2 regions of the Pontivivens ytuae genome follow, and region 2 is predicted to be linked to the other one. Evidence: riboswitches for the same ligand, from Rfam matches in the RefSeq annotation. Region 2 holds a riboswitch; the other holds the start of a gene.
The links. A riboswitch is a leader RNA that binds a small molecule or an ion and turns the genes downstream of it on or off. The one in region 2 is predicted to bind cobalamin.
Positions count from the first base shown of each region.

Region 1 (11,875 bases), 280 kb from region 2:
CGCGTCGATGGCCGTGTTGATGACCACGTAGGTCGTGGCGAAGAACATCACGAGGAACATCGTCATCGGCAGGTCGCGCGATAGCACCGACGCCGCCAGCAGCGAGCCGAGACCCGCGCGTGAGAAGACCAGCTCCACGATCACCGCGCCTTCAAGGAGTGAGGCGAGGTCCAATCCGATCATCGTCAGCGCCGGGATGCGAGCATGCGGGATGACATGGGACAGGAAGATCTCGCGTTCCGAGATGCCGCGCAGGCGCAGCGTCTCGATGAAAGGCTGGGCATAGGCGTCGAGCAGGAAGCTGCGCAGAAGCCGCGTTTGCGACGCCATCACCCAGAGCGCAAGCGTGCAGGCCGGCAGCACCAGATGTGCGGGCGTGCCGGTGCCGTAGGCGGGCAGCCAGCCGAGATGGACCGATACGCCCATGATCAACAGGAGCGCCAGCCAATAGCCCGGTATCGCCGCCCCGATGGAGGCGACGAAAATGGCGAAGCGATCGATCAGCGTGCCGGGGTTGCGCACGGCGAGGCCCGCCAGCAGGACAGCGCCCGTCAAGCCGAGGCCGAGCGCCGAGAGGGTCAGTGCGACGGTCTCCCCGAGGCTGCCGAGGAAGACGTCCCAAACGGGAGCGCCGGAGGTGTATGAGGTGCCGAAGTCACCCCGCAGCAGGTTGGCGACCCATTGGCCGTATTGCGCAAGGAACGGGTCGCCGAGGCGGTGCTCCTCGCGGATTTGCTGAAGCAGCGCGTCAGGAAAGCCGGTCGCATCGGGGTAGAAAGCGGCGGCGATGATCATCGCCTTGTCGCCAGGTGCGAAGTAGTTGAGCGTGAATGTGATCACGCTGATGCTGACCAGGACCGCCACCAGCCCCGCGATGCGCGACGCGGCCGCCTTCATTCTGCCGCCTCCTGCGTGCGCAGTGCGCCCAAGGTCTCCGCGGCGTCGATCAGCGCGCGCGCATAGGCGCTGGCCGGGGCGGCGAAAAAGGCTGAGCGTGTCTGGCTGGCCTCGACACGCCCGTCCTTCAGGACGAGGACGCGGTCAGCATAGGCCTCGGCGAACCCAATGTCGTGGGTGACGAAGACGAAGGCGGCCCCACTCTGACGGCGCAGCGCGTCCATGCGATACGCGATCTTCTTCTGTACCAGCGCGTCGAGCGTGCTGAGCGGCTCGTCGAAGAAAATCAGCTCCAGTTTCGCGACTAGGGCCCGTGCGAGGCAGGCTCGCTGCGCCTGGCCCAGCGAGACCTGACCAGGCAGTAGGTCGTGGAATTCGGGCGACAGCTCGGCCTCGGCCAACGCGTCCAGCGTGGCGGCCCGTCTCTGCTCGGCCGTCATGGCATGGCGGTGCAGGCTTTCGGCGATGGAGCGGCCAAGGGTCTGGCGCGGGTTCAGAGCGGCGAGCGGGTCCTGCATCACCCAGCGGGTCCGCGGCAGGCCGATCTGATCGGGCATCGCGCCAGAGACGTCGATGCCCCCGGGCGCGAAGCGGAAGCGGCGGCAGTCTGCCGGCATCAGCCCCTGCATCGCCTTTAGCAGCGTCGACTTGCCCGCTCCGCTTTCACCGATGACGCAAAGCATCTCGCCCCGTGCAACGTCAAAGGAGACGTCGTGCAGCAAGGTCGCGGTGCCGACCCGGACAGTCAGACCCTCGACCGAAAGGATCGGCTCAGACGGCGACATGCTGCGTCTCCGCCGTATGCCAATGTCGATGCGTCACCAGTTCACGCGCATACGGGGTGGCAGGGCGGGTCAGCACGGCCGCGGCCGGTCCCGCCTCGACGATGCGCCCGCCCTCCATGATGGCGATCCGCGTCGCATAGCGCGCGGCCAAGGCGAGGTCGTGCGTCACCATCACCACCGCGAAGCCCCGTTGCTCGGCCAAGCGCCCGACCTCCTGCAGGACGCGGGCCGCGACGACGGGGTCGAGCGCCGAGGTCGGTTCGTCCAGGAGCAGAAGCCTGGGGTCGCCCATCAGGGCCATGGCGAGCAGCAGCCGCTGCTGCATCCCGCGGCTCCACTGGTGGGGATAGCGCGGACCAGGATCGGGCAAGGCAAGCGTGTCGAGCAGCGCGGCGACGTCGCTCCGTGCGCCAAGCCGGCGTTGCAGTTGCGCGAGTTGCCAGCGGAGCCGACGCAGCGGGTCGAAGCCGTGGGCAGGGCTCTGCGGTACGAAAGCCATGCCGCCCGGCCGCGCAGCGCCGCGCCCTGTGACGGTATAGGGGGTCCCGTCAAAGTCGATCGTCCCGGCAGTCGGCACAGCCGGGCGCCGCAGCCCGATCATCGCGCGTAGCAGGGTCGACTTGCCCGCACCCGACCCGCCGACGATGGCGAGCCAGTCGTCGGGTCCGACCTCCAGATTGATGTCATACAGGACGCCCCGCCCGCCGATCTCGGCGGACAGGGCATCGATCTTCAGAAGCGGATGCGCCTTACTCGACAACCGTCAGGTCCGGTGTTGCGAGGTAGGTTTCGGCCGGGTGGATGCGGTAGCCTTCGACGCGCCCGTTGCCGACCGAGACCTGCGTCTTGTGAAAGAGGGGGATCAGCGGCAGGTCGTCGTTCAGGATGGCCTGCACCTCCGCGTAAATCGGCTGCCGCGCCTCCGTCTCGAACAGGCTGCGCCCCTCTTCCAGCAGCGCGTCGAGCGCCGGGTTCGAGTAACCACCGACGTTGTAGCTGCCCCCGGTTGCGACCAGCGTGGAGGGAAAGTAGTCCGGGTCTCCCTGCGGTGCGGTGCCCCAAGCCTGAAGATGCATGTCAATCTCGCCCGCCTGAAGCGCGTCATTGTTGGCGCCCCACTCGCCCATGGCGATCTCGACGCCCAGACCGATCTGGGTCAGCATTGCCTGACTGATCTCCAGCGTCGGGCGCAGGGCAGGACGTCCCTCATAGCTCCGCATCTGGAGGACGATGTCCTCACCGTCGAGCTCTCGGATCCCGTTGCCGTCGGTGTCGACGATGCCCGCCTCGTCCAGCATCGCCATGGCCGCCGTCGGGTCGTAGGCCAGGCTGAGGTCTGTATTTGCCCAGGACGCCATCGTATCCGGGAAGATGCCGTGCGCGACCTGACCGCCGACGCCGACCAGCGCCGCCGCCACGATCGTGTCGCGGTCGAGCGCCAGAGAGACCGCCTCGCGCAGCGTGTCGTTCGCCAGCGGGCCGTCGTTGACGCGGGCCTGAATGAAAAAGAGCCGCCCCGTCGCTGTCGAGAAAAGCTGCGCACCGCCTTCTTCCTTAAGGGCGGCGAAGTCCGGCTCGGGATAGTTTGTCACGAGATCCACATCACCCGCCTGGAGGGCGAGGGCGGCCACCGACGGATCTACGATGGCGTCGATCACGAGCCGATCCAGCTTGGGCGCGCCGCCCCAGTAATCGGCGAAGCCGGTCACTTGGTAGGTCTTGTCGGTCTCGGCCATGTCGAACACGAAGGGGCCCGTGCCGATGATCGGCATCGCTTCCGTGCCTTCCCGCAGCACCGCGGCCGAGGGCTCGGTCAGCGACCAGAGGAAGGCCGAGTTCGGCGTCTCGGTACGGAAGATCAACGTCAGGTCGTCCACAACCTCTATCTCGGATATGCCCAGCAACGAGGCGAGGCGCGGATTGTGGCCCGGATGCCCTTCCTCACTCAACTTCGAGAGGCTGTCGCGCACCGCATCGGCTGTCATCGGCGTGCCGTCGTGAAAGAGCACGTCGTCGCGAAGCGTGATGCGCCATTCCGTCTCCGAAACGTTCTCGAACGCCGCGGCCAGACGCGGGATCATGTTCATTTCGTAGTCGAGGCCGATCAGCGTCTCGGAGACGCCCGCCCGGTTTGCGAGCCAACCGTTTTGGCGCGCGCGCGGATCCGGCACGTCGCTGGCAGGGCCGAAGGGTGAGGCGATGATCATCTCACGGCCTTCGGCGCCGACCGCACCGGCTGACAGAACCAGTGCTGCCGCGAGCCCGGCCCCCAGGAGGCTGCGTGTCCTCGCCGAAGTGGGAGTGGAGTGAATAAGCATGTTGTGGGTCCCCGATCCTGGTCTGCGAGCCTCGTGGGTCACTGCGTATGTTACTTTATAACATTTAGCCAGACTGTTTTCGTCGAGATTGGCCTCACTACGTTCGCACGTCTGCTGACGCTCGGACGCCTCCGCGACGGTGCGAGAGGCACCCTTGTGTTTCCAACACGATCCGCAGGCTCACCGTGCTACTTCGAAAAACTGGACGCGGGAGGTTGGAGCAGTGGAGACAGATCGCGGCAGGCGAAGCCGATCGACGCGGAAGTCGCCGTTTGCTGCATAGGTTCGGTTTTCGCTCCTTCTCCGATAACGGCCCCACACCATACCGCCGGACTGAACATCCTTGACCTTTTCACGGTGCTGGAATTAGCTGTCCGCGATGGTTCTCGGCGGCGTTAAGTCGGTGAGATTAAATGGGAACACGGTGCGGTGCAGCCATCATGCGCCAACTCCGTGACTGCCCCCGCAACTGTAGGCGGTGAGCGACCCGAAAAAGGCCACTGGGCCCCGGATTGAAGGGGCTTGGGAAGGTTCGGGAGAGCTTTGACCCGCGAGTCAGGAGACCTGCCATCTCGGGCGTCGGTGACGCCGCAATGCAACTCGACCCGGGCGGGGTGTCCCGGAAGGAGAACCGAGATGGATACGAAGGCCCTGGCCCGTTACATGACCGGACTTCCCTGGCCCCGCGCATCGCTGCGGAGGGCGGGATGGGGCCACTCAATGACCACTTAGGCAATATGCATGGCTCAGCACGTGCTGATGCGGTGCTGTTCGTCGTCTCTGCCTACACGCTGAGCAAGCGAGCGCTCGACCGTCTCGAAACCGCCGCTGCGGGCGCGGCCACGGGCCTCGCCCGTCTGATCCGGCTGGAGGAGACTGGACCCAGCCTGATCGATGCGCTGGACGAGATGCGGGCCGAGGGGCATCGGCGGATCAGAGTGCAACCGCTCGGCGTCCCGTTCCCCGAAAGCCTGATGTCCTGGCTGCCCGGCGTGATGGCGGACTGGCGGACGCGCGGGCAGAATGCCGACACTTGGCTGGAACTGGGTCCGGACCCGGCAACCGATGCCGAGGCGCTGCTGGCCTTTGCCTCTGCGACATTGGCGCATCCCGACCCCGCACAGCCGATCGCGGATGTCGCGCCGCGCCTTGGCAAGCCCGGCTGGACCGACCCGCCGGATTTCGAATTCCACTTGCTGGTCTGCACCGGCCCCCGCTGCGCGATCCACGGCGCGGCCCCCTTCACCCACATGCTGAAGGACGAACTCAAGGCCGCCGGTGTTTTCGACCGCTGCCTGACCACCCGGACCGGCTGCATCTATCCCTGCAATCGCGGACCCGTGCTCGCGCTTTACCCGCATGGCCACTGGTATCGCTTACCCGATCAGGAGGCGACGCGCCGGTTCGTGCGCGAGGTTCTGGTCGAAGGTGGCACCGCCGAGGACCTTCGCTTCCACACCGCCCGCGCGGTTCGAGACTCCCACACGCCCAAACAGGAGGCAGCTCAATGATCCTCAAACCTATCTTGCTCGGCGGTGCGATCGCCCTGACGGCCCTGCCGGCCGCTGCGGACGACATCATCAACATGGCGACGAGCTTTCAGATCCGCTCCATGGATCCGGTCGAGCAGGGCTTCTGGATGCAGGAGTTTGGGCAGGGCGAGTTGCTCATGCAGTTCCAGCCGGATGGCACGATCACGCCTTGGCTTGCCGAAAGCCTCGAACGGACGGACGACACCACTTGGGTGATCACGATCCGGGACGGCGTGACCTTCCAGAACGGCTCGGCGATGGACGTGCCCGCGGTGCTCGAGGCCATCGCCTATCACCGCGAGCGCAACAGCGGGACGCAGGCCGTGCTTCCCGCGGAGGCGACATTCACCCAGACCGGCGAGCGCGAGATCACCGTGGAGACGGGGGTGCCGGTTCCCGAACTTCCGAGCATCCTCGCCCATGAGAGCCGCCTGATGATCATCGACGTGGATCCGGTGCTGGAGGCAGGCGAGGACTTCGAGGCACTCGAAGGGGCGGGCATCCACACCGGGCCCTATCGCCTCGTCGATCTCGACGATCAGCGCATGATCGCGGAGCGATACGACGGCTACTGGCGCGGTATGCCGGCGATGGAGGGGGTCGAACTGCGCTTTGTCTCGGACGCCAATGCCCGCATCCTCGCGGTGCAGAACGGCGAGGTGGATATCGCGCTTTACCCGCCGATTTCCGCGGCACCGGTCTTTGCTGCCACACCGAACGTCAATCTGGCCCTCGGCGCGCCCTCTACGGGTGGCTTCCTGTCGGTGATGGATGTGACCAACGGTGCCTTTGAAGAGGTTGCCGTGCGCCGGGCCGTGATGCTCGCCGTGAACTACGAGGAACTCGCCAACGACGTGTTCCATGGCGCCAAGATCCCGGCGACGGGCCTCTACAATCCGCGCTTTCCCTTCGCGGTAGAGAACTATCGGCACGATCCGGAGGAGGCGAACGCGATCCTCGACGCGGCCGGCTGGGTCCGCGACGGCGACACGCGGACGCGGGACGGCGAGACGCTGTCGGTGACACTGATGATCTATCCCCAACAGCCCGATCTGGTGCCCCTTTCGAATGCGATGCAGTCCTACCTGCGCGAGATCGGCATCGCCTCCGAGATCATGTCCGTCGACAACGTGAACGAGGCGGCGATGAACGATCTGGTCGCGTGGGATCTCGCCATGGTCGCGACGGGTACCGCCACCGTCGGGTCGGTCAGCGGGTTTCTCAACCGCTACGTCGCCTGCGAAGGGGACCGGAACTACGGCGGCTATTGCAACGACCGCGTTCAGGAGCTGATCGAAACGCTTGATGTCACCGTCAATGAGGAGAGCCGCTATGAGATGCTGCGCGAGATCCAGGCCATCCTCGTCGAAGACGATCCCTACGTCTTCAACGCGACGATCCTGATCGAGCGTGCTCTCGTGAGCGATGCCTGGTCGGACTATGTCCCAGCTGTTGCGTGGAACCACATCAAGTGGGACACGGCGCCGAACCCGTGACGGCGCGCACACGACCCATTCGGCACGGCGGCCTCTTTGTCGCCGCGTCGAAACGGATCGGCCAGGCGATCCTGACGGCGCTCGCCGCCAGCGTGCTCGTCTGGGCACTGCTGCCGCTCGCGCCGGGTGATGTGGCTGAACGGGTCCTGCTGGCGCGCGGGATGCAGGACCTCACGACCGCGGAAATTGACGCCGCGCGGGAACAGTTGGGTCTGAACGACCCGCTTGTTATCCAGTTTCTGAACTGGCTCGGCGGCGTCTTTCGGGGCGATCTGGGACAAAGCTTCACCAGCCAGGCACCGGTCATGCAGGAGATCATGGAGCGATTGCCGGCCACCCTGATGCTGTTGGGACTGGCGCTGGTGGTGTCGATCCTCTTCTCGCTGGCGCTGGCCCTGATCGCGGCGGCCTATCGGGACCGCTGGCCGGACCAAGCCATCCGGCTCTACACACAGATCGGTGCGGCGCTGCCGACCTTCGTCTTCGCGCTGCTGGCGCTGACCTTCGTCGTTGTCGGTTTCCAGATGGGCCGGGTCCTTGCCGAGCCATCTTGGTCCGCCGCGTTGATCCCCGCCTTCATCATCGGGCTGGACCGCGCCGCGAGCTGGACCCAGCTGTTGCGCGCGGGCCTGCTGGAGGCGATGGCGAGCGGCTATGCCGAGGTGGCCCGCGCCCGCGGTGCGTCCGAGCGGCGGATCCTGCTGCGCCATGCGCTGCCTAACGCGCTGCTGCCCTTCCTGACCGCGATCGGTGTCAGCGTCGGCGCGCTGATCGGAGGCGCGCCCCTGATCGAAGCGATCTTCACCTGGCCGGGCCTTGGCGCTTACCTGTTGGAGGCGCTGACGGCCCGCAACTATCCGGTGATCCAGGCCTATGTGCTAATCGCCGCGCTCTCTTATGTGACCGCCGCGCTTCTAGTGGATCTGGTGGCTTTGGTGCTCGATCCCCGGCTGAGGGGGCAGACCGGATGAGCGTGCTCGACATCACCCGGCCGGAGGTCTTGCCGCACAGCATGGACCGGAGCCTCCTGCGTCGGCTCTGGCGGCACCGGTCCGGACGCTGGGGCGCGCTCATTGGGCTCGCGCTGCTGCTCTTTGCAACGGTGGGCGCGTTCTGGACACCGCACGCACCCGATGTGCCGGATTATGCCGACGCCCTCCAGAGTCCGAGTGCTGCGCATCCCTTCGGTACCGATGCGAGCGGTCGCGACATGTTCAGCCGGATCATGGAGGGCGCGCACCGGTCCATTGGCGCGGCTCTGATGGTCCTCGGGGCGGTGTTCGCAATCGGCCTCGTCGTCGGCACGCTGGCTGGGCTCACAGGCGGTTTGACCGATACAGTGCTGATGCGCATCGCGGATGTGGCCATGACGCTTCCGGGCCTTGTTCTCGCCTTTGCGGTGCTTGGTCTGCTTGGCCCCGGCTTCCTGAACCTGCTGATCGCGCTCATCATTGCCGACTGGGCCTGGTATGCGCGGCTATCGCGGTCGCTGTCTCTCGATGCGCGGCGAAGGCCCCATGTGATCGCGGCGCGGATGGCTGGGATCCCGCAGTGGCGGATCGTTCTGGGACATATCCTGCCGGGGGTCGCACTTCAGGTTGGCGTTGTCGCGACGCTCGCGCTTGGCGGCATGATCGGCGCGATCTCGGGGTTCTCCTTTCTGGGCCTCGGGGTCCAGCCGCCCGCGGCTGAATGGGGCGCTCTTCTGGCGGAGTCACGGCTGTTCTTTTCGATCGCACCTTGGCTCCTCATCGCGCCGGCGGGGGCTATCTTCCTTTCGGTGCTGTCAGCCAATCTACTCGGCAATGCACTGCGAGACGTTGCCAGTCCGGAGGAGGCCTGAATGGATCATGTGCTGGCCTGCCAAGGTCTGACGGTGAGCTATCCGGGCGGCGCCACGCCGGTGCGGGAGATATCCTTCCGCGTGAAAGCAGGCGAGTGTTTTGCCCTCGTTGGAGCTTCGGGCGCAGGCAAGTCCACCATAGCGAAGGCGCTCGTCGGGCTGCATCGCTCGGGCACCGCCATTGCAGGTGGGATGCAGATCAACGGGTGGGACATGGTCGGGGCGACCCGCAGTCAGTGGAGAGATGTTCGTGGCCGACAGGTGGGCTTCATCGCTCAGAACCCATGGGCCAGTTGCGATCCCCTGCGCCCGGTGCAGGACCATGTTGCCGAGGCATGGCGCTGCCACGGCCTCTCTGTCTCCTGGGACGAGATCGCAGCCCGGCTGGCGGGGCTCGGGGTCGTAGGTGCAGAGGACCGCATCGCGCAACACCCGCACACCTGGAGCGGTGGCATGCTGCAACGCGCCTCGATCGCGGCGGCCGGAGCCCTGATCCCGCCGCTTCTGATCGCCGACGAACCGACCAGCGCGCTGGACGCGGACCGCGCCCAGTCGGTCCTGACGGCGCTCAAGTCGCTGGGCTCCGCGGTCGTGCTGATCAGCCACGACATCGGGCTGGTCCTGCGCAACGCCGACCGGGTGGGGGTCCTGAACGAGGGCCGTTTGGTGGAAGAGGGCACGCCCGGATCACTGGGAACAGCCCCCAAGCACCCCGAGACGCAGCGCCTGCTCGCGGCATTGACCCCCTTGCCGCCGCGCACGACCCGGGCCGCCCCAACATCGCTCCTGCGCATGACAAAGGTCTCGGCGCGCTACGACAGCGGGCGGGTAAACGCCTTGGCCGAAACCGATCTGGAGATCGGCGCAGGCCAGATCGTCGGTGTCCAGGGCCCGTCCGGCTGCGGCAAGTCCACCTTGCTCCGGCTGGCCATGGGGATCGAACGCCCGACCGGGGGCCACATCTGGCGGTCGGAGACGCTGGCGAGACCCGGCGCGATCCTGCCGGTCTTCCAAGACCCTGTCGGAAGCCTTGTGCCGCACTGGCCGATTTGGCGGTCGGTTGCCGAGCCGCTTACCGCGCCCAGACGCCCGCGCAAGCCCGCGAGGCTCCGACGACAGGACGCGCGAGCGGCCCTCGCTGGTGTCGGGCTCGAGAATATCGATCCTGAGGCGCGCCCTTCGGAACTTTCGGTAGGCCAGTGCCAGCGCGTGGCCCTTGCGCGCGCCACCATCGCTGACCCCGCGATGATCGTGGCGGACGAGCCGACCAGTGCGCTCGACAGCCCTTCGACATGGCTGGTCGGCAAGCTTCTGCGCGACGCGGCCGAACGCGGAACGGCGGTCCTGGTCGTGAGCCACGACAGCACTTTTCTGGAGCGCGTCGCCGATCATGTCGTCATCATGAATGTCGGACGAACGCTGCCGCCGGCTCAAGTTGCCTGATTTTCAAGAAGGAGCGCCGCCATGAGCTTGACCGACATGATCGAGGCCGGGAGCGCCAACCCCATTTTGTTGTTCGCGTTCGCGCTCATTCTCGGGGCGCTCCATGGGCTGGAGCCGGGGCATTCGAAGACCATGATGGCGGCCTACATCATTGCGGTCCATGGAACGGTGAAACAAGCCATCCTGCTCGGTATCTCGGCCGCGTTCAGCCACTCGATCATCGTGTGGGTTCTGGCGCTTATCGCGCTGACCGTCGGAAACGAGATGATCGGCGAAGAGCTTGAGCCCTGGTTCATGATCGTCTCGGGCCTTCTCGTCCTGGGTATCGCCGGTTGGATGTTGTGGCAGGTGATGCGCCCGAAAAGCGGGCACCATCATCATGAACACGAACACGAGCATGACCGTGAAGGTCACCATCACCACCAGGCACACGACCATCACCACGCCCACGATCGCGGCACACATCCTCATGGCCACCACGAGCATACGGCAGCCCAGAGCGTAGCGGCGGAACTCGACGATCCGAAGATGGATGCCCACGCGCGCGCCCACGCCTCCGAAATCCGCGCGCGGCTCGCTGACGGGCGAACGGGGACCTGGCAAACGATCCTCTTCGGGCTCTCGGGCGGGCTCATCCCATGTCCCGCAGCGATAACGGTCTTCATCCTGTGCCTTCACCTGGGACAACTGGCCCTGGGGATCACTCTGGTCAGTGCATTCTCGATCGGCCTTGCGATCACGCTGGTCGCCATCGGCATCGTGGCCGCAGTCGGCCTGCGTGTCGTCTCAGCTCGGACGTCGCGCTTCGAAGGCCTGTTTCAGGCAGCTCCCTGGATCTCTGCCGCCTTGATCGCTGCCATCGGCATGCTGATCATCTGGTCCGGCCTGTCGCATCTGCATGTGCTGCCGCACTCGCATTGATGAGATGCCGCACGCATAATATTTCTTTCTTTCTGATGGGCGGCCACGGAGATAGTAGCTTAACTTATAGAGGAAGCTGAATTGTCGCAGATCATCTTGTGCGGCCGAAGCCAGTAGAGTTCTGGCCAATGTTGAAATCGTCATCGAAGAATGGCGAGTTTCTCTCGATCAGTGCGCGTCAGCACTTCTGCATTTTCCAAGAAGGACTGCAGGCTGGAGTGTAGTCGAAGCATTCGGGTGCCGTCGCGAATAGTAGCTGAAGGCAGTGGGTTCTGCAGGAATTTACGCTGGCTTCGAGAGGCGCAGTTGTGCATCGCAGGGTTCATGAAGGGCTTTCAAGGCAACTCTTCCAGACCGACCACGAGCAGTTAGTCTGGAAGGTTCCTCGCCATATGCGTTGTCGCGAGATGCACGGTGGTATTGAGCTCAGCAAAAGAGAAGCCGCCGGCATATTCGCGCGGCAGCACGATGTAGCGGCCCTCTACGCAGGCGCTCAGCATCTCGCACCATGCCGGAAACACCTCAGCCATTCGAGCCGCAGGATCGGCCAGCGTGTCGCCGTAGGCGATGGTGTAGGTGTCGAACAGGAAGTCGGCGTCGAGATCGGAGAGCACTTCCGGGCTGACGATTTCGCCCCAGA
Region 1 is NZ_CP064942.1:1,597,088-1,608,962, forward strand. It holds gene I0K15_RS07775 (ABC transporter permease) at 1-897, opposite strand, end outside; gene I0K15_RS07780 (ABC transporter ATP-binding protein) at 894-1,682, opposite strand; gene I0K15_RS07785 (ABC transporter ATP-binding protein) at 1,669-2,442, opposite strand; gene I0K15_RS07790 (ABC transporter substrate-binding protein) at 2,432-3,889, opposite strand; cobalamin riboswitch at 4,364-4,586, shown strand; gene I0K15_RS07795 ((2Fe-2S) ferredoxin domain-containing protein) at 4,738-5,511, shown strand; gene I0K15_RS07800 (ABC transporter substrate-binding protein) at 5,508-7,028, shown strand; gene I0K15_RS07805 (ABC transporter permease) at 7,025-7,999, shown strand; gene I0K15_RS07810 (ABC transporter permease) at 7,996-8,871, shown strand; gene I0K15_RS07815 (ABC transporter ATP-binding protein) at 8,872-10,314, shown strand; gene I0K15_RS07820 (nickel/cobalt efflux transporter) at 10,336-11,235, shown strand; gene I0K15_RS07825 (ABC transporter substrate-binding protein) at 11,604-11,875, opposite strand, start outside.
Region 1: linked by a shared signal. The riboswitch ahead of I0K15_RS07795 ((2Fe-2S) ferredoxin domain-containing protein) and the one ahead of I0K15_RS06350 (energy-coupling factor ABC transporter permease) in region 2 are both predicted to bind cobalamin.

Region 2 (11,875 bases):
TAGTGTGCCCTTTGTCTACACGCCGAGATCGGTGGTGACATGATCGAGCCAGGCGAGGACTTCGGCCACGGTATGCGCCTCGCGCCGGGCCGGCACCGGCGGTCGGGCGATCATGACGATCGGCAGTCCCAGCGCGCGGGCCGCCTCGATCTTGGCCACGGCGCCGGAGCCGCCGGCATTCTTCGCCACGATGCGCTCGATGCGATGCTCCCGCAGCAGGACGATGTCGCCTTCGGTCTTGAACGGTCCGCGGGAGATCACGGCGTGGTGCTTCGGCAGCGGGATCGGCTGCTCCGGCGGATCGACGAGCCGCAACAGGTAGTCGTGCTGCGGCTGCGCAGCGAAGGCGGCGAGGTGCATCCGGCCCACGGCGAGCATCACGCGCTGCGGCGGTCCGGCGAGGGCCTCGACGGCGGCGGGCAGATCCGCAACCTCGGTCCAGCGGTCGCCTTCGGTGGACTGCCAGGGCGGGCGGGTGAGCGCGATCAGCGGCACGCCGGCCGCCGCGCAGGCCGCTACGGCATTGCCGCTCATCTGCGCGGCGAAGGGATGGGTCGCGTCCACGACCTCGGTGATCGCATGCTCGGTGAGGTAGCGCGTCAGCCCCTCCGTCCCGCCGAAGCCGCCGACGCGCACTGGAACGGCCTGCGGCGCGGGTCGTGCGACGCGGCCCGCGTAGGAGAGCGTCGCCGGAATGCCGCGCGCCGCCACCGCGTCGCAGAGCGCGCGGGCTTCGGTCGTACCGCCAAGGATGAGAACGTGTCGCGTCATGGATGATCCCTGGCTCACTCTTATCGGGCTCGGCGAGGACGGGCCACAGGGTTTGACATCCACCGCGCGCGAGGCGCTGGAAGCGGCGGAGGTCGTGATGGGCCCGCCCCGCCACCTGGCGCTGCTGCCGGAGCTCGCAGCCGAGCGGATCGAATGGCCGGTGCCGTTCGTGGACGGGCTGCCGCTGCTGGTGGCGCAACGCGGGCGGCGGGCGGTGATGCTCGTCTCCGGCGATCCGTTCTGGTTCGGCGCAGGGCGCGCGGTGGCGCGGACGCTGGAGCGCGGCGAGTGGCGCGCGCTGCCGGGGCCGTCGACCTTCTCCCACGCGGCCGCCCGGCTCGGCTGGCCCTTGGAGGACACGCCCTGCCTCGGCCTGCATGCCGCGCCGCTGACACGGCTTCGGCCCCATCTGGCGCCGGGCCAGCGGGCCCTGGTGCTGCTGCGCGACGGAGCGGCGGTGGCCGAGCTGACCGCCTGGCTGACAGAGCTGGGGTTCGGGGAGAGCACGCTGCACATCCTTGAAGCGCTCGGCGGCCCGCGGGAGCGGGTGCGAAGCACAACGGCCGCAGCCTTGACGCTGACCGACATCGCGCACCCCGTTGCCGTGGGTCTGGAGGTGGCCGGCGACGGGATCGCTATCCCCGCCGCCTCCGGCCGTCCCGACGCGCTGTTCGAGAGCGATGGGCAACTCACGCGCCGTCCCGTGCGAGCGCTGACGCTCTCCGCCCTCGCGCCGCAGCCCGGGGAGCATCTGTGGGACATCGGCCTCGGCGCGGGGTCCATAGCGATCGAGTGGCTCATGTCGCACCCCGCCTGCACCGCCACGGGGATCGAGGCCGACCCCGAGCGCGCCGCCCGTGCCCGACGCAACGCCGATGCCCTCGGCGTCGACCGGCTCCGGATCGTGCAAGGACGCGCGCCGGACGCGCTGCGAGACCTGCCGAAGCCGGACGCGGTCTTCATCGGCGGTGGCCTCAGCGAGGAGATGCTGCGCCACCTCTGGACCACGCTCCCGCCCAGCACCCGCCTCGTCGCCAACGCCGTGACGCTGGAGAGTGAGGCGCTGCTCACCCGCTGGCAATCGGAGGTCGGCGGCGAGCTGATGCACATCGCCCTGTCCAACGTCACGCCCGTCGGCGGCAAGCGCGCCTGGAAAGCCGCCTACCCCATCGTCCAGTGGAGCGTGACCCGATGATCGTAGCCGGCTTCGGATTTCGCGGGGCGGCGACGCGGGCCTCGCTGGAGCAGGCGCTCGCAGCGGCGGGCGGGCCGCCTATCGACCTGCTCGCGGCCCCGGAGGACAAGGCGGACGCCGCCTGCCTCACCGACCTCGCTGCCGCATTAGGCCTGCCGGTGTGCAGCATCGACGCCGCGACGCTCGCGGCCATCGACACACCGACGCAGGCCGAGCGCGTGCTGGCAGCCCGCGGCACCGGCAGCGTGGCGGAGGCCGCGGCACTGGCCGCCGCTGGTCCTGGCGCAACGCTCATCAGCGCCCGCCGGATCTCCGCCGACCGGCTCGCCACCTGCGCCATCGCTTCAGGAGACCCCAGATGACCGTTCACTTCATCGGCGCCGGGCCCGGCGCACCGGACCTTCTGACGCTGCGCGGGCGCGACTTGATCGCGTCCTGCCCTGTCTGCCTCTATGCCGGATCGCTGGTGCCCGAGGAGATCCTCGCCCACTGCCCCGCCGACGCGCGGATCGTGAACACGGCACCGCTCGACCTCGACGCCATCGTGGCGGAGTGCAAGGCGGCGACCGAGGCCGGGCAGGACGTCGCCCGGCTCCACTCCGGCGACCTCTCCGTCTGGTCCGCGATGGGCGAGCAACTGCGCCGCCTGCGGGCCGAAGGCATCCCGGTGTCAGTGACGCCCGGCGTGCCCTCGTTCGCCGCCGCGGCGGCCGCGCTGGGGGCGGAACTCACGCTGCCCGGCCTCGCGCAATCGGTGGTGCTGACGCGCACGCCGGGCCGCGCCTCCCGCATGCCGGAGGGGGAGAGCCTGACGAACTTCGCGGCGACGGGGGCGACGCTCGCCATTCATCTGTCGATCCACAACCTCGCGACCGTCGTCGCCGACCTGACGCCCGCCTACGGTGCCGACTGTCCGGTGGCCGTCGTCTACCGCGCGACCTGGCCCGATCAGCGGATCGTGCGGGCGACGCTCGCGACCATCGAGGGCGCCATGGATGCGGGCATCGAGCGGACCGCCCTGATCCTCGTGGGCCCAGCGCTGAGCGGCGAAGGCTTCGACGAGAGCTGCCTCTACGCCCCCGACTACGACCGCCGGTTCCGGCCGCGCAGCGCGACGGGGGCGAGCGATGCGTAACCCGCCGGGCCTCCTCGTCTCGGCCCCCGGCTCGGGGACGGGCAAGACGACGGTGATGCTGGGCCTCCTCCGCGCCTTGGCGGAGGACGGCCTCACTGTGCAGCCGTTCAAGAGCGGGCCGGACTACATCGACCCCGCCTTCCACCGCGCGGCGGCGGGCCGGGACTCGTTCAACCTCGACACCTGGTCGATGATGCCCGGCCTGCTCGACACCATCGCGGGTGCGGCTCAGGCCGCGGATATCGTGGTCGCGGAAGGGTCCATGGGCCTCTATGACGGCGTCGCGACGGACGGGGAGACCGGGCGCGGCTCCAGCGCGGAGCTTGCCCTGCGCATGGGATGGCCCGTGGTGCTGGTCCTCGATGTCGGCGGGCAGGCACAGTCGGCGGCCGCCGTCGCACTCGGCTTTCAGCGCTACCACCCCGAACTGCCCTTCGCCGGCGTCATCCTCAACCGCGTCGCGAGCCCGCGGCACGAGCGGCTGATCCGGCTGGGGATGGAGGAGGCGGGCCTCACCGTGCTCGGCGCCCTGCCGCGGCGCGGCGACCTCACGCTGCCCGAGCGGCATCTCGGCCTGATCCAGGCGGTGGAGCATCCGGAGCTCGACGCCGCGATCGAGACCTATGCGACTTTCCTGCGCGAGCATGTCGACCTCGCCGCGATCCGTGCGGCAGCGACGGGCGGTGACCGGGCGCTGACCGCAGGCACGCTCCCGAAGCCACCGGCCCAGCGGATCGCGCTGGCTCAGGATGCGGCGTTCTCCTTCACCTATCCGCATCTCTTGGAGGGCTGGCGGCAGGCGGGGGCGGAGCTCCTGCCCTTCTCCCCCCTCGCCGACGAAGCGCCAGACGCGCAGGCCGATCTCGTCTGGCTGCCCGGCGGCTATCCGGAGCTCCACGCCGGACGGCTCGCCGCTGCCACGACCTTCCGCGCCGCGCTGCGCAGCCATGCCGAGACGAAGCCCGTCCATGGCGAGTGCGGCGGCTACATGGCGATGGGTGCGGCGCTGATCGACAAGGAGGGCGTGCGGCACGAGATGGCGGGGCTGCTCGGCCTCGTCACCAGCTACGAGAAGCGCAAGTTCCATCTCGGCTACCGTCACGCGACACTGCAGGCGCCGCTGCCGGGCTTCGCCGCCGGAGCGACGCTGCGCGGTCATGAGTTCCACTACTCCACCATCCTCGACCAGCCCGACGCGCCGCTGGCCGAGGTGCGGGATGCGAACGGCGACGTGGTGCCCGAGACCGGCTCCCGCCGCGGGCAGGCCACCGGCACCTTCTTCCACCTGATCGCCGAGGCGACGTCGTGAGCGGGTTCGTGAGCTTCGTGGGCTCCGGCCCCGGCGATCCGGAGCTTCTGACGCTGAAGGCCGTGGACCGGATGAAGCGGGCCGACGCGATCCTGTTCGACGACCTCTCCTCGGGGCCGATTCTGGCCCACGCGCGGGCGGGGGCCGACCTCGTGGGCGTGGGCAAGCGGGCGGGCCGCCCCTCGCCCAAGCAGGATCATGTGAGCCGCCTGCTCGTCGAGTATGCCTCCACCGGCATCCGGGTGGTGCGCCTGAAATCGGGCGATCCCGGCGTCTTCGGCCGGTTGGAGGAGGAGATCGTGGCGGTGCGCGCCGCGGGCATCCCGTTCGAGATCGTGCCCGGCGTCACCTCGGCCACCGCCGCGGTCGCCGCCGCCGGCATCCCGCTGACCCGCCGCCTCACCGCGCGGCGGGTGCAGTTCGTCACCGGCCACGACGTGATGGGCCGGCTGCCCGACGACGTGAACGTGCAGGCGCTCGCCGATCCGAATGCGACCACCGTAGTCTTCATGCCCAAGCGGACCTTCCCGGCGCTCGCGCAGCTTCTCTTCGAAGCGGGGCTCCCCGAAAACGTGCCCGCCCTGCTGGCCGAGAACGTCAGCCACCACGACCAGAAGCTCACCCGGCTCAGTGTCGTGGAGCTTGCCCGGCGGCTGGGCGAGGAGATGTCGGAAGTGCCCGCCCTCATCCTCTTCGGTTCGCTCGCGGACGGCTAGATCCTGCGTCAACCTGTCCATCCGCTGCTTGACCGGGCCTTCCGATGGGCCTTAACTGATCTCGCTTCTGGTGCCCCGATCCGCATGGACCGGGGTGAAACGGGAAGCCGGTAGACCGCCCTGCGGTCGAAGCCGGCGCTGCCCCCGCAACGGTATGCGAGAAGACCGAGGCCAAGAGCCACTGTGCACACGCATGGGAAGGCGGCCCAGGTGGAGAGACACTCGCGAGCCCGGAGACCGGCCAGAGGTGTGCGGCACGCGTCGCGCTGGTTGAAACAAACGCTGCACGGGGTGTTGCAGCACCGAAAGGACAACATCATGCACATCGAACCCGGCGTCGTGGACGGCGCGAAACTGGCGCTCAGCTATGCGACCGCGGCAGGGGCGGCCGCCTATACCGGCAAGCTGGCCGTGGACTGGCTGAAGGAGCGTTCGCTCGTCTCGCTGGCAGGGGCGACCGCGGCCTCCAGCCTCGCCGTCTTCTTCTTTTTCGAGGTTCTGCCTAAGTTTCCCGTCGGCGTGTCGGAGGTGCATTTCATCCTCGGCTCCACGCTGTTCCTGATCTTCGGCGCTCTGCCCGCCGCGCTGGGTCTGGCGATCGGGCTGCTGGCGCAGGGGCTGCTCTTCGCGCCCATCGACCTGCCGCAATACTTCATGAACGTGACCACGCTGCTGGTGCCGCTCTTCGCCGTGCAGGCGCTGGCGAAGCGCATCATCGCGCCGCACACCGCCTATGTGGACCTGAAGTACGGCCAGGCGCTGGCGCTCTCGACCGCCTATCAGGGCGGTGTCGTGACCTGGGTGGCCTTCTGGGCCCTCTACGGTCAGGGCTTCGGGGCGGAGAACCTAATGGCCATCGGCACCTTCGGTGTCGCCTACATGCTGGTCATCATCGTGGAGCCGCTGGCCGACCTCGCCGTGCTGGCGGGCGCGAAGGCCGCGCGGAACCTGGAGCGGAGCGGTCTTCTGACGCCGCGCCTCTACTCCGCGGCCTGAGCCGGGCCATGCGCTCCCGAGGGGCCGCATCGCCGGCCCCTTTTTGCTGTCTGGACGCATCATGATCGACCTCTTCCTCGTCGGCATCGGCACCGGAGATCCGGAGCATCTGACCCTCGGCGCCATTCGCACGCTGGAGGGCGCGGACCTGATCCTGCTGCCGCGCAAGGGGGGCGAGAAGGCGGACCTGCTCGACCTGCGCAAGACGATCTGCACCGATGTCCTGCGCGCATCCGTGCGGGTCGCCGAGTTCGACATGCCGGTCCGCGATGCCTCGGGCACCTATCTCGACGGGGTAAACTCGTGGCACGACGCCATCGCCGCGGAGTGGACCCGGCAGATCGAGGCGCACCTGCCCGGCGGCTCCGGTCGCGTGGCGCTGATGGTCTGGGGCGACCCGTCGCTTTATGACAGCACGCTGCGTATCGCGGAGCGGCTGTCGGCGGCGGGGACCCAGGTTCGCACCCATGTCGTGCCGGGGATCACGAGCCTCCAGCTGCTGACGGCGGCCCATGCAATCCCGCTCAACACGCTCGGCGGCCCGGTCACGATCACCACCGGCCGCAAGCTGCGCGAGGGCGGATGGCCCTCGGGGGCGGAACGGATGGCGGTGATGCTCGACGGCGACTGCGCGTTTCTGGAGCTGCCGCGGGACGGCCTGCACATCTGGTGGGGCGCCTATCTGGGCATGGCGCAGCAGATCCTCGACGCCGGGGCGGTGGCCGAGTGCGGCGCCCGGATCCGGGAGGCACGCGGCACGGCCCGCGCCGAGCACGGCTGGATCATGGACACCTACCTGCTCGAATACCGCTAGGCGGCGGGACCCGCCACACGCCGCCGCGACATGCGGCGCGTCAGCCTTTGCCGCCGGACGAAAGCCGCGATGAACACCGCCGTCAGGATCAGCACGATCGTCGGCGCCGGGGCGGAGTCGAGGAAGAAGCTCGCGTAAGTTCCCAGCAGCATCGAGCCCATGCAGACGAGCACCGACACCCACAGCATCGTCGCGAAGCGTCGGACCAGCAGGAACGCGATCGCACCCGGCGCGATCAGCAGGCCGATGGCGAGGATCAGCCCCGCGGCTGCGAGCGTCGCCACGATGGTCAGCGACAGTGCTGCCAGCAGCCCGTAATGCAGCCAGTTCACCCGCAGCCCCGACGCCTGCGCCTGCGCCGGATCGAAGCTGTGGAGCACCAGATCCTTCCACTTCAGGAGCAGCGCCGCCCCCACGCCCAGCGAGATCAGCCCGGCGGTCAGCAGCTCATGCGGCTCCACCCCCAGCATGTTGCCGAACAGGATGTGGTCGAGATGCGCATTCGTCTCGACCGAGACGTAAAGCACGATCCCCACCCCGAACATGCCGGAGAAGACGACGCCCATCACCGTGTCCTGCTTGACCCGGCTGTTGGTGGCGAGATAGCCGGTCGCCAGCGCACAGGTCATGCCCGCGGCGAAGGCGCCAAGGATCAGCGGGAACCCCAGGATGTAGGCGAGCACGATGCCCGGCAGCACCGCGTGGCTGACCGCATCGCCCATCAACGCCCAGCCCTTCATCACGAGAAAGCAGGACAAGAGCGCCGTGGGCACCGACACGATCATCGAGATGTAGAAGGCGTTCTGCATGAACGGGAAGCGGAACGGCATCATCAGCGTCTCAAGGTCCATCAGAGCGCCTCCTCCGGCCGTCCCACGGGTTCCTCGGGGCCGCTCCGCAGCGCTGCGTCGGCCCTGCGCCGGGCCGCGAGCAGGCCATGTTTCGGCGCGAAGACGAACGCGATCAGGAACACCAGCGTCTGCAACGTCACGATGATCCCGCCCGTGGCCCCGTCGAGGAAGTAGCTGATGTAGGCGCCGGTGAAGCTGGTCAGCGACCCGATGGCGACCGAGGTCGCGATCAGCCGCGGGAAGCGATCGCAGAGCAGGTACGCCGTCGCCCCTGGCGTCACCACCATCGCGATGACGAGGAACGCGCCCACCGTCTGCATCGCCGCAACGACCGAGGCGGACAGCAGCAGAAAGAACACCGCCTTCAGAAGCTGCGGACGCAGGCCGATGGTCCGCGCGTGGTTCTCGTCGAAAAAGGTGACCATCAGGTCCTTCCACTTCGCGAGCAGCACCGCCAGCGAGACGAAGCCGATGATGGCGAGCTGCAGCGTATCCTCCGGCGTGATGGCGAGGATGTTGCCCATCGTGATCGTCTGGATCGAGATCGAGACCGGGTTCACCGACGCGATAAAGAGCCCGAGCCCGAAGAACGAGGTGAAGATCAGCCCGATGATCACATCGACCTTCAGCCCCGACCGCTCCGACAGGAACAGCATCGCGCCCGCGGCGAGCCCCCCGGCGATGAAGGCGCCCAGCGCGAAGGGCAGACCCAGCAGGTAGGCGCCCGCCACCCCCGGCACGACGGAATGGGCGAGCGCGTCGCCGATCAGGCTCCACCCCTTCAGCATCAGGTAGGCCGACAGGAACGCGCACACCCCTCCCACGAGGGCGGAGACCCACATGGCGTTGGTCATGTAGCCATAGGTGAACGGCTCCAAGAGGACGCTCACGGATCGTCCCTCCGCTGCGTCTTCTCCCCGTACTGGACGAAGGGGCGCTCGTCGTCGGTGAAGATCGTGACCTCGCGCTCGTCCTCGTCGTCGTGCAGGGTCGCGCCGCCGATAGTAAAGTGGCGCAGGACGCCACCAAAAGCCGCCTCCAGGTTCTCCCGCGTGAAGGTCGTTTCGGTCGGGCCGTAGTTCAGCACGGTGCCCTTCACGAGGACCGTGCGGTCGCAGAACTCTGGCACGGAACCGAGATTGTGGGTGGAGACGAGCATCACCCGCCCCTCGTCGCGCAGCTCCCGCAGCAGGGCCACGATCTGCTCCTCGGTCTTCACGTCGACGCCGGTGAACGGCTCGTCGAGCAGGATCACCTGCCCGTCCTGAGCGAGGCTGCGGGCGAGGAACACCCGCTTGCGCTGGCCGCCCGACAGCTCGCCGATCTGGCGCTTGCGGTAGTCCTGCATGTTGACCCGCTGCAGCGCCTGCGCGACTGCGGCGTGGTCCTTCGCCGAAGGGCGGCGCAGGAAGCCCATATGGCCGTAGCGGCCCATCATCACCACGTCCTCGACCAGCACCGGGAAGGCCCAGTCCACGTCCTCCGACTGCGGCACGTAAGCGACGAGGTTGCGGGCCAGCGCCTCCTTCACGCCGAGGCCGAGGATCTCAATCCGGCCTTTCGCGGCTGGAACGAAACCCATGATCGCCTTGAAGAGGGTCGACTTGCCGGCGCCGTTCACACCCACCAGCGCGGTGACCGTGCCGCGCGGGATCTGGAAGCTGGCATTCCACAGCGCCGTGTGGCCGTTGCGGTAGGTCACCGTGACGTCGCGCGCGGCAAGGCCCGTGCCCGCCGCCTCCGCCCTGTCCCGCCTGTCGGCCCGGGAATCCAGCATCTCGTCCCTCTCCTTCAACCGGGGTGGCCCGGTACGGCAGAACCCGCGGCATCGCGCGCCGCGGGTCCGGTCTTCATGTCATCCGTCGCTCAGTTGGTGGCCGTGGCCAGCCCCTCGGCAACGGTCGTGGAGGTTACGCGCAACAGGTCGAGATAGGTCGGCACCGGCCCATCCTCCGTACTCAGCGAATCCACGTAGAGCACCCCGCCATAGCGCGCGCCGGTCTCCCGCGCGACCTGCTCCGCCGGGGCGGTGTTCACGGTGCTCTCGCAGAAAACCACCTCGATATCGTTCTCGTTCACCCCGTCGATCACGGCGCGGACCTGCTGCGGCGTGCCCACCTGATCGGCGTTCATCGGCCAGAGGTAGAGCTCCTGCATGCCGAAGTCGCGGGCGAGGTAGCTGAAGGCGCCCTCGCAGGTCACCAGCCAGCGGCGATCCTCCGGAATGGTGGCGACGATCTCGCGCAGCGGCTCGATGGTGGCGCGCAGCTCGTCCTTGTAGGCCTCGGCATTGGCCGCATAGATCTCGGCATTCTCCGGATCGTGTTCGGAGAACGCGGCGACGATGTTGTCGATGTAGACAATCGCGTTGTCGAGGCCCATCCAGGCATGCGGGTTCGGCAGGCCTTCATAGCTGCCCGAGGCGATCGGGATCGGGTCGATGCCCTCGCTCAGCGTGGCCGACGGGATGTCGCCGAGATTGGCGAGGAACTGCTCGAACCACAGCTCCAGGTTCATGCCGTTCCACAGGATCAGGTCGGCTTCGGAAGCCCGCACGATGTCCTGCGGCGTCGGCTCGTAGCCGTGGATCTCCGCCCCCGGCCGGGTGACCGAGACGACGTCCGCCGCCTCCCCCGCCACGTTCGAGGCCATGTCGGCCAGCACCGTGAAGGTCGTGACCACGGTCAGACGGTCGTCGTCGGCTTGTGCGCCCGTCGCGAAGGCCGCGCTCAGGGCGGCGATGGCGGTGGCGGTCAGAAGTCGGCGGGGCATCGGGGTCTCCTGCAAAAACGGGTCCTGTGGCATCTGTAAATGCAAATCACTCTCAATAGTCAAGCCGTGTTGCGAGTGGTTCTCATTTACGGCTCTGCATCTGCGTAGATAGAACCTGCCCGCCCGTCGGAAAGGGCCATGCGACATGCGGACCTCAAATCTTCGCGGGGCCGTGGGGCGCGCGCCGGAAGCCCTTCGTTAACCTTGTCTTCCCGCCCGGCGATGACCATCCTTGCCGCCGAGGAGGACCGCGCATGAGCCGTGACACCAGGGGCCTGCGCCATGCGCGCGAGGTCGAGACCCATCTCGGCTGGCTCGACAGCTTCACTTCCGCGGCACTCGGCGTGCTGGCGGTCGCCTCGGGCATCTACACCTATCTGGGCGTGCGCGGCCTGCTCGACGACGGCGGCGCGCTGTCGCTGTTCGCGGCCGTCGCCTACAGCGCCGCGGTCTCGACCGGCATCTTCGTGTTCTGGTCCTACCTGATGCGCCTGCTGCCCGCGATGCGGACGGCGGCGACGCGGATGTGGCTGGTCCTCGCCATGGTGGTCGGCTCCGGCGCGATCGTCGCCATGTCCTCCTGGCTCAACGCCGCCGCGCTGGCGGGGTCGGCGGCGGTGGAGCAGCACCTCGCGCGCACCGTGCAGGACTACCAGGCGTCGCTGGAGCGCGCCCACGAGATCACGCTGCAGGGCCAGGCGCTCGGCCTCGATGTGGGGCGCACGCGGCAGAGCTTCGAAGACCTGTCGCAGCAGGAGGCGGGCGGTGGCCTCTCCGGCCTCGCAGGGCGTGGCGCGGTGTTCCGCGTCCTCACCCAGAAATCCGACGAGCTCGGCGCGCTCGAGGAGCTGATCGCCGCGCAGGAAGCCCCTGTCGCCGCCGCCTTCGCCGAGGGCAACGCCATCCTCAGCCGGATGCGCGCGCTGACCGTTGCGCCCGGCCCGGTGGAGGATCGCGCCGTCGAGTTCTCCGAGGAATCGGTGCGTCTCGCCGGCGTCATCACCGAACTGCGCCAGCTGTCCGTCGCGCCCCTGGTGGACCGCGCGGCCCGCGACCTCGCGCAATCGGTGGTGCTGCCCCGCCTCGATGCGGGCGACGCCGGCGGGCAGGCCGCGCAGCAGGCCACAATCACTTCGCTCCTGGAAGTGCTGGCCCAGCGGGCTGAAACCCTGCAGGCGGCCGCCTCCGAAGTGCTCGCCCTCGAACCGGCGGCCGAGGTCGTCTACACGCCGATCTCCACCGCCGACGCGGTCATCCGCTACGCGCGCAACTTCGCGCCCTCCTGGGCCGGGGCCATCGCGATCGACCTCCTGCCC
Region 2 is NZ_CP064942.1:1,314,204-1,326,078, reverse strand. It holds gene cobJ (precorrin-3B C(17)-methyltransferase) at 1-43, shown strand, start outside; gene I0K15_RS06380 (cobalt-precorrin-6A reductase) at 16-771, opposite strand; gene cbiE (precorrin-6y C5,15-methyltransferase (decarboxylating) subunit CbiE) at 770-1,966, shown strand; gene I0K15_RS06370 (cobalamin biosynthesis protein) at 1,963-2,328, shown strand; gene cobM (precorrin-4 C(11)-methyltransferase) at 2,325-3,101, shown strand; gene I0K15_RS06360 (cobyrinic acid a,c-diamide synthase CobB) at 3,094-4,410, shown strand; gene cobA (uroporphyrinogen-III C-methyltransferase) at 4,407-5,126, shown strand; cobalamin riboswitch at 5,178-5,386, shown strand; gene I0K15_RS06350 (energy-coupling factor ABC transporter permease) at 5,445-6,122, shown strand; gene cobF (precorrin-6A synthase (deacetylating)) at 6,184-6,936, shown strand; gene I0K15_RS06340 (metal ABC transporter permease) at 6,933-7,787, opposite strand; gene I0K15_RS06335 (metal ABC transporter permease) at 7,787-8,677, opposite strand; gene I0K15_RS06330 (manganese/iron ABC transporter ATP-binding protein) at 8,674-9,564, opposite strand; gene I0K15_RS06325 (metal ABC transporter substrate-binding protein) at 9,654-10,559, opposite strand; gene I0K15_RS06320 (hypothetical protein) at 10,814-11,875, shown strand, end outside.